One region of the Paenibacillus andongensis genome, then DNA from elsewhere that is predicted to be linked to it. Evidence: a T-box and tRNA genes for the amino acid it is inferred to sense, from the RefSeq annotation. Region 1 holds a T-box; the other holds one or more tRNA genes.

Region 1 (4,400 bases):
ATTGGTTGAACCGTATTTAAGTCCTTTCCGAAAGATTATTCCCAGCATTGGGTTCATTGATCTTTCACCAATTGTAGCCTTAATTGCATTGCGATTTGTGGTTATGGGGATTGCAGCTGTGCTCGATTTTATTGTGGGGTTGTTCTAACATTGCCAAAAGAACTCTATGGTCATTTTCATTCGGATGAACACCATTTTGTCGATAAAGCCTGGGATTGGGTGGAACGGGCAGCCGAGCAGCATGCTGTGAAGCTAACGGATTTCTTAGATCCCAGACAGGCTTTTATACTGACATCACTTGTGAATAGACACCCAGATGTCCACTGCCGTCTAGATGGCGGATATTCGGCCGCCGAACGAAGAAGGGCTCTGATTGCCCCAGATTACCGATCTTTGGATGGGGAAGATATGGCGATGGCGGTCTTATCCGTTTCTTCCGGTGACGGCAAATTTCTAACATTAGAACACGGAGATTATATGGGCGCCATTCTTGGACTCGGCATGAAGCGAGACAAGGTTGGCGATATTCATGTTATAGAGGGTGGCTGCCATTGTTTGGTTACCCAGGATGCTGCGGATTACTTGCATCTGAATTTGTCTCAGGTACATAGGGTTCATGTACAGACAGAACTGTTGTCGTTAGATAAGCTGGAACTAGCTAAGGTACAATTGGACGAGCTGAACCTGTCTGTTGCGTCGATGCGTATGGACGGGATTGTGAGTGATGTATTCAGGCTAAGCCGGGCTAAAATATTGGTTCCCATTCAAGCTGGCCGCTGCCGCGTCAATTGGAAGCTGGAGGAAGATCCTAGTAAGCCCCTTAAAGAGGGGGATATGGTGTCTTTGCAAGGATTTGGTAGATTCAAGGTGCTTGAAGTGGAAGGCGTAACGAAAAAAGGGCGAATTCGTGTGAAGATCGGCAAATTTGCGTGAGCGTGGATAATTTATCCACGAACTTTGCAGGAATTGCTTATTTTCTGTCGAACTGATTCAGTATAGATGTGGGTTCAAACTAGCTTTCTTGGAAGAAAGCTCAGCTTTGCTTACGAAGTCAGTTTTGCTGCGCAAAACGCTAAGGAGGGGCACTGATGCCATTAACACCGCTAGACATACATAATAAGGAATTTTCCCGCTCGTTCCGCGGTTATGATGAAGATCAAGTGAATGAATTCCTGGATCAAGTCATTAAGGATTACGAGGCATTGATTCGCGAGAATAAAGACTTGCATAATCAGACATTAACGCTGCAGGAACGTTTGGACCATTTCACCAACATTGAGGAATCACTTAGCAAAACGATTATTGTTGCTCAAGAAGCTGCGGATGAAGTGAGAAGCAATGCGAAGAAGGAAGCGCAGCTGATCTTGAAGGAAGCTGAGAAGAATGCTGATCGGATTATTAACGAATCCTTGACGCGTTCACGCAAGGTTGCTTTGGAGATTGAAGAGCTGAAGAAACAAGCCTCCATCTATCGCACACGCTTCCGGACGCTGCTTGAAGCGCAATTAGAGCTGTTGGGCACAGAAGGCTGGCAAAGTATGCAGTTTGAAAATAAAGAAGAGTAGGGATCGACGATTAAGTGGCTGTCATATTGACTATGCCTAACGAATTGGTTATACTCCTGTTAAATGTATCTCAGTAAAGCTATGACTGGAACGAGTAGGTCGAGTGAGCAGTGTCAGCGAATTAGGGTTTTGGTGTGAGCCTAATCTCTGCAGCGTACCGAATATCCCCCAGGAGCGTCTCTTGAAGCGAGTAGAGAGAAACGGGTCATGCCGTTACACATGATCGAGTGATTAAGCTTATGTTCGCTACACCTCAGAGTGTAAGTTCATTAAGCTTTTTAACGAGGGTGGTACCGCGAGCTAGAGTTTCTCGTCCCTTTTGGGGGATGAGAGGCTTTTTTTGTTTTTCTGACAACATAAAGATTGAGGCAGGAATGGAGAGGTTAGCATGGATTATGGCAAAACATTAAATTTACTGCAAACGGAGTTTCCGATGAGAGGCAATTTGCCGCAGGCGGAACCGAAAATCCAAGAACACTGGGAAGCTGAAGACATATATGCCAAAGTGCAGGAGAGTCGCAAAGGCAGAACAAAATTCATTTTGCATGATGGACCTCCGTACGCGAACGGCGATATTCATATCGGACATGCCTTAAACAAGGTATTGAAAGATATTATCGTGCGATTCAAAACATTACAAGGTTTCGATGCGCCTTATGTTCCAGGCTGGGATACACACGGATTGCCGATTGAGCAGGTGATTACAAACAGCGGGAAAGTCGATCGTAAAAAAATGACTGTCCCTGAGTTCCGTGAATATTGCAAAGAGTATGCCCTGCAGTCTGTTGAGAAACAGAAAAGCCAATTCCAGCGACTTGGTATTCGCGGTGACTGGAAGAATCCGTATATCACTCTGCAGCCAAATTATGAAGCTCAGCAAATTCGAGTGTTCGGTAAAATGGTTCAAAAAGGCTTTGTCTACAAAGGTTTGAAGCCTGTCTATTGGTCCCCTTCATCCGAAAGTGCACTTGCAGAAGCTGAGATTGAATACAAAGAAAAAACTTCTTCTTCCATCTATGTGGCGTTCCCTGTTAAAGACGGCAAAGGCAAACTGCCGCAGGATGCCGCTATTGTGATTTGGACGACAACGGCATGGACACTCCCTGCAAACCTGGGTATCTCACTTCATCCTGAGTTCGACTACGCTGTTGTTGGGGCTGGTGGGAAGAAGTATGTACTTGCACAGGGCTTGCTTGCAGCTGCAGCTAAGGAAATTGGCTGGACTGATTACGAAGTGTTATCGACGATAAAGGGCAGTGAGCTTGAGTTCGTTACGTGTCAGCATCCGTTCTATGACCGTGAATCGCTTGTAATGGTCGGCGAACATGTGACACTTGAGGCAGGTACTGGTTGTGTACACACAGCTCCTGGACATGGGGAAGACGACTTCGCGATTGGACAACGTTATAACATCGGAGTGCTATGTCCTGTGGATGATCAAGGGCATTTCACAGCGGAAGCACCGGGCTTCGAAGGCTTGTTCTATGAAAAAGGCGGCAAGCTGATTATCGAGAAGCTGCAAGAATTAGGTCTATTGCTTAAAGCTGGTGAAATTCAGCATCAATACGCCCATGATTGGCGCACGAAGAAGCCAGTTATTTATCGAGCGACAGAGCAATGGTTCGCGTCCATCGATAAGTTCAGACAAGAGATGTTGGATGAAATTAAGCAAGTGAAATGGACGCCAGAGTGGGGTGAAGTTCGCCTGCATAACATGATCGCAGATCGTGGAGACTGGTGTATTTCGAGGCAGCGTGCATGGGGTGTTCCTATTCCGATCTTCTACTGCCGCAGCTGTAACGAACCGCTTGTCAATGAGCAAACCACCCAACATGTGGCTCAATTATTTGAGCAAGAAGGCTCGAATGCTTGGTTTATCAAAGATGAAAAGGATCTCCTCCCTCAGGGAACTAGCTGTTCCAAATGTGGTCATGTTGAGTTCCGTAAGGAAACGGACATCATGGACGTATGGTTTGATTCTGGTTCCAGCCATGTGGCTGTTCTAGAATCCCGTCCTGAGCTGCAATGGCCTGCGGATCTGTACTTAGAAGGTTCTGACCAATACCGTGGTTGGTTCAACTCTTCTCTCATTACAGGTGTTGCCACAAGAGAGAAATCGCCATATAAAGGCGTTCTCAGCCATGGCTTTACGCTGGATGGAGAAGGACGGAAAATGTCCAAGTCGATCGGCAACACGATTGATCCGAATGTTGTGTGTGGTAAGCTAGGCGCCGATATTCTGCGTCTGTGGGTATCCTCAGTCGATTATCAATCGGATCACCGGATCTCGGATAATATTTTGAATCAAACGACGGAAGTATACCGTAAAATTCGCAACACGATGCGCTTCTTGCTGGGGAACATGAGTCATTTCAACCCAGAAACCGATCGTGTAGCTGCGGAGAGTTTGTCTGAGCTTGATCGTTATGCGTTGATCCGCTTGAATCGCATGATTGAGAAGGTAGTGAAGGCATACGAAGCGTATGAATTCCATGTCGTTTACCAAACGATTCATCATTTCTGCGCAGTTGAAATGAGCTCTTTCTATTTGGATATTATCAAGGATCGTTTGTATGCAAACGCGCCTCATGATCCAGCTCGGAAAGCTTCGCAAACCGTATTATATGCTGCCTTAACTGCGATCACGAAGCTAATTTCACCGATTCTTCCGCACACAGCTGATGAAGTGTGGAAGTACATCCCCGGAGTTGAGCTCAGCAGTGTGCAGTTAGCAGAACTGCCAGAAGTCGATTCAAGTTTGTATAAGGAAGAATTGGAAAATAAATGGAATAGCTTCCTGGATGTTAGAGATGAAGTTCTGAAAGCTCTCGAGGA
Region 2 (4,400 bases), 2.4 Mb from region 1:
TAATTAACTTTTACCGGTTCGGTGTCAAACGTCACATCTCCCTGAACCATCTGTTCACATTAAATTTACCATGAAAAAGGTTTTTCTCAAGGGTTTCATACTACTTCTGAGGATTCCCTATTTCTATTTATTAAATTATACGGAGCGAAGATCATTCAGATGTTAAAAAGCTTTAGGTGATGGGAATACCGATGTCTTTACGGACGGTCGAACCTCCTCGGATTTCTCATCCCTTAAAGAACAAATAAGCGCGGAAAACGCGCTTATCCAGGAGCGCCCCAACAAATAAGCGCGTTTTCCGCGCTTACAGCGAGAGCTCTGCGAGCCGAAAGAGTCTGAGAAGCCAGAAATCGACATTCGTTATTTAACATCACTTATCCACAAATCGGCATCTCACATATTTTCCTATACTCCTATACAATGAAAAAAGACCACCCGAAGGTGATCTTTTTCATTGAAGCGGGCGGCGGGAATCGAACCCGCGCGATCAGCTTGGAAGGCTGAAGTTCTACCATTAAACTACGCCCGCGTGTCTATCGGGACGACACGATTTGAACATGCGACCCCCTGCTCCCAAAGCAGGTGCTCTACCAAGCTGAGCTACGTCCCGATATGGTGGTAATAACATATGAAAAATGGCGCGCCCTGAGAGATTCGAACTCCCGACCTTTTGATTCGTAGTCAAATACTCTATCCAGCTGAGCTAAGGGCGCTTACTAAAATGGAGCGGAAGACGGGGATCGAACCCGCGACCCTCGCCTTGGCAAGGCGATGCTCTACCGCTGAGCCACTTCCGCATCGTACCTCAGGAGTATAAATACTGCTGAGGATTTGATGCGCGTAGAGGGACTTGAACCCCCACGGTCGCCCGCTAGATCCTAAGTCTAGTGCGTCTGCCAATTCCGCCATACGCGCATGCTGTAAATAAGGCAAATGGTGAGTCATGTAGGATTCGAACCTACGACACCCTGATTAAAAGTCAGGTGCTCTACCAACTGAGCTAATGACTCATGAAATTTTAATGGGGCCCCCGTAAAGTAACAGGAATTCGCTTCAGAGCTTACCTTCACTTTATGGGGTATAGTACTGGGGATCAAGGATTTGAACCTTGGCATGACGGAGTCAAAGTCCGTTGCCTTACCGCTTGGCTAATCCCCAACATAGTTTGGAAATGGAGGCTGATGGATTCGAACCACCGAACTCGAAGAGAGCAGATTTACAGTCTGCCGTGTTTAGCCACTTCACTAAGCCTCCACATATAAAGCCTTACCGGGCCCCGAAAAAGTAGTAGGCGTTGCTACAAAGCTTTGCTTCACTTTTTTGGGAATTGTGGTGCCGTCGAGAGGACTTGAACCCCCAACCTACTGATTACAAGTCAGTTGCTCTACCAGTTGAGCTACAACGGCATATTCATTTTCTAAAAATGGCGGAGCTGACGGGATTCGAACCCGCGGTCTCCTGCGTGACAGGCAGGCATGTTAGGCCACTACACCACAGCTCCATACTAGTAAATTGGTTTCTACGGGCCCCGAAAAAGTAATCGGCGTTGCTACAAAGCTTCACTTCACTTTTTTGGGTTGTATGGTGGAGGCTGACGGGATCGAACCGCCGACCCTCTGCTTGTAAGGCAGATGCTCTCCCAGCTGAGCTAAGCCTCCATGGGATCGAACTAGAAAATTATTGGTGACCCGTAGGGGACTCGAACCCCTGTTACCTCCGTGAAAGGGAGGTGTCTTAACCACTTGACCAACGGGCCAAACTTAAAAATTTACCAACGGAGAGAGAGGGATTCGAACCCTCGCACCACTTACGCAGTCTAACCCCTTAGCAGAGGGTCCCCTTATAGCCACTTGGGTATCTCTCCAATTTAATTAGTAGCGGCAGAGGGGCTCGAACCCCCGACCTTACGGGTATGAACCGTACGCTCTAGCCAGCTGAGCTACGCCGCCATATTGTCTTTCCTTTATTTAAAGAAACGGAGAAGGAGGGATTCGAACCCTCGAGACGCTTGTGACGTCTACACGATTTCCAATCGTGCTCCTTCGGCCGCTCGGACACTTCTCCATATATTTTATGGGATCCCCAAAAAGTAATTGGAATATGCTACGAAGCATCTCTTCACTTTTTGGGGGTTTGACTCCCCGAACAGGACTCGAACCTGTGACAACTCGATTAACAGTCGAGTGCTCTACCAACTGAGCTATCAGGGAATATTTGGTGGAGCCAAGCGGGATCGAACCGCTGACCTCCTGCTTGCAAGGCAGGCGCTCTCCCAGCTGAGCTATGGCCCCATAAAGGTAATAATATTGGTGGGCCCTGGTGGACTCGAACCACCGACCTCACCCTTATCAGGGGTGCGCTCTAACCAGCTGAGCTAAGGGCCCTAATGTGTAAAACAGTCTAGAGTGTGGCAAAAAAAATACCCACTAGGGGTATTCTGCTTGGCAACGTTCTACTCTCCCAGAACCCTGCGGTTCAAGTACCATCGACGCTGGAGGGCTTAACGGTCGTGTTCGAGATGGGAACGCGTGGGTCCCCTCCGCCATCATCACCAAACAGTCAAAGCGTGTTTGCGCCTTGAAAACTAGATACGAAACTTGCGTAAAGTAATCATGTGCATGGCTACGTTAGACGTAGGTGCTAGCTGCTTAGTCAGCTTTTTGGTTAAGCCCTCGACCGATTAGTATTCGTCAGCTGCATGCATTGCTGCACTTCCACCTCGAACCTATCAACCTCGTCGTCTACAAGGGGTCTTACATACTGGGAAATCTCATCTTGAGGGGGGCTTCGCGCTTAGATGCTTTCAGCGCTTATCCCCTCCGTACATAGCTACCCAGCGATGCCTCTGGCGAGACAACTGGTACACCAGCGGTACGTCCATCCCGGTCCTCTCGTACTAAGGACAGCTCCTCTCAAATTTCCTACGCCCGCGACAGATAGGGACCGAACTGTCTCACGACGTTCTGAACCCAGCTCGCGTACCGCTTTAATGGGCGAACAGCCCAACCCTTGGGACCTACTTCAGCCCCAGGATGCGATGAGCCGACATCGAGGTGCCAAACCTCCCCGTCGATGTGGACTCTTGGGGGAGATAAGCCTGTTATCCCCAGGGTAGCTTTTATCCGTTGAGCGATGGCCCTTCCATTCGGTACCACCGGATCACTAAGTCCGACTTTCGTCCCTGCTCGACTTGTAGGTCTCGCAGTCAAGCTCCCTTATGCCTTTGCACTCTGCGAATGATTTCCAACCATTCTGAGGGAACCTTTAAACGCCTCCGTTACATTTTAGGAGGCGACCGCCCCAGTCAAACTGCCCACCTGACACTGTCCCCATACCGGATTACGGTACCAGGTTAGAACTCCGATACGATCAGGGTGGTATCCCAACGGCGCCTCCACCCAAGCTGGCGCTCAGGCTTCAAAGGCTCCCACCTATCCTGTACAGATCGTACCAAAGTCCAATATCAAGCTGCAGTAAAGCTCCATGGGGTCTTTCCGTCTTGTCGCGGGTAACCTGCATCTTCACAGGTATTAAAATTTCACCGGATCTCTCGTTGAGACAGCGCCCAAGTCGTTACGCCATTCGTGCGGGTCAGAATTTACCTGACAAGGAATTTCGCTACCTTAGGACCGTTATAGTTACGGCCGCCGTTTACTGGGGCTTCAATTCATAGCTTCGGGTTGCCCCTAACCACTCCTCTTAACCTTCCAGCACCGGGCAGGCGTCAGCCCGTATACTTCGCCTTGCGGCTTCGCACAGACCTGTGTTTTTGCTAAACAGTCGCTTGGGCCTTTTCACTGCGGCCCCCTCGGGCTATTCACCCTACCGAGGCACCCCTTCTCCCGAAGTTACGGGGTCATTTTGCCGAGTTCCTTAACGAGAGTTCTTCCGCGCGCCTTAGAATTCTCTTCTCACCCACCTGTGTCGGTTTGCGGTACGGGCACCTTCGCCTGGCTAGAAGCTTTTCTTGGCAGTGTGAACTCATGACCTTCGGTACTTAAAGTTTCCCTCCCCATCACAGCCCAGCCTTACGGTTAGCGGATTTGCCTACTAACCAGCCTCACTGCTTGGACGAGCATCCATCAGCTCGCGTCACTATCCTTCTGCGTCACTCCATCGCTCATAACGGCTACGGTGGTACAGGAATTTCCACCTGTTGTCCATCGACTACGCCTTTCGGCCTCGCCTTAGGTCCCGACTTACCCTGAGCGGACGAGCCTTCCTCAGGAACCCTTAGGTTTTCGGCGGATCAGATTCTCACTGATCTTTTCGTTACTTATACCGGCATTCTCACTTGTATGCGCTCCACCTGTCCTTACGGTCAGAATTCAACGTACATACAACGCTCCCCTACCCATGCACATACGTGCAAGCCATAGCTTCGGTGGCGTGTTTAGCCC

What was found. The T-box of region 1 lies ahead of ileS (isoleucine--tRNA ligase). A T-box ahead of a tRNA ligase gene usually reads a tRNA of that ligase, here a tRNA-Ile.
Region 2: it encodes a tRNA-Ile, which carries the amino acid that the T-box ahead of ileS (isoleucine--tRNA ligase) is inferred to sense. The anticodon was not compared.

Annotation. Positions count from the first base shown of each region.
Region 1 is NZ_CP104467.1:3,274,678-3,279,077, forward strand. It holds gene NYR53_RS14330 (YggT family protein) at 1-148, shown strand, start outside; gene NYR53_RS14335 (YlmH family RNA-binding protein) at 151-933, shown strand; gene NYR53_RS14340 (DivIVA domain-containing protein) at 1,089-1,565, shown strand; T-box leader at 1,638-1,886, shown strand; gene ileS (isoleucine--tRNA ligase) at 1,954-4,400, shown strand, end outside.
Region 2 is NZ_CP104467.1:919,583-923,982, reverse strand. It holds tRNA gene NYR53_RS04175 (tRNA-Gly) at 459-529, opposite strand; tRNA gene NYR53_RS04170 (tRNA-Pro) at 537-610, opposite strand; tRNA gene NYR53_RS04165 (tRNA-Arg) at 637-713, opposite strand; tRNA gene NYR53_RS04160 (tRNA-Gly) at 723-797, opposite strand; tRNA gene NYR53_RS04155 (tRNA-Leu) at 836-915, opposite strand; tRNA gene NYR53_RS04150 (tRNA-Lys) at 935-1,010, opposite strand; tRNA gene NYR53_RS04145 (tRNA-Gln) at 1,087-1,158, opposite strand; tRNA gene NYR53_RS04140 (tRNA-Tyr) at 1,173-1,254, opposite strand; tRNA gene NYR53_RS04135 (tRNA-Thr) at 1,331-1,406, opposite strand; tRNA gene NYR53_RS04130 (tRNA-Asp) at 1,425-1,501, opposite strand; tRNA gene NYR53_RS04125 (tRNA-Val) at 1,583-1,658, opposite strand; tRNA gene NYR53_RS04120 (tRNA-Glu) at 1,682-1,756, opposite strand; tRNA gene NYR53_RS04115 (tRNA-Ser) at 1,776-1,864, opposite strand; tRNA gene NYR53_RS04110 (tRNA-Met) at 1,876-1,949, opposite strand; tRNA gene NYR53_RS04105 (tRNA-Ser) at 1,977-2,064, opposite strand; tRNA gene NYR53_RS04100 (tRNA-Asn) at 2,138-2,210, opposite strand; tRNA gene NYR53_RS04095 (tRNA-Ala) at 2,216-2,291, opposite strand; tRNA gene NYR53_RS04090 (tRNA-Ile) at 2,308-2,384, opposite strand; rRNA gene rrf (5S ribosomal RNA) at 2,440-2,556, opposite strand; rRNA gene NYR53_RS04080 (23S ribosomal RNA) at 2,661-4,400, opposite strand, start outside.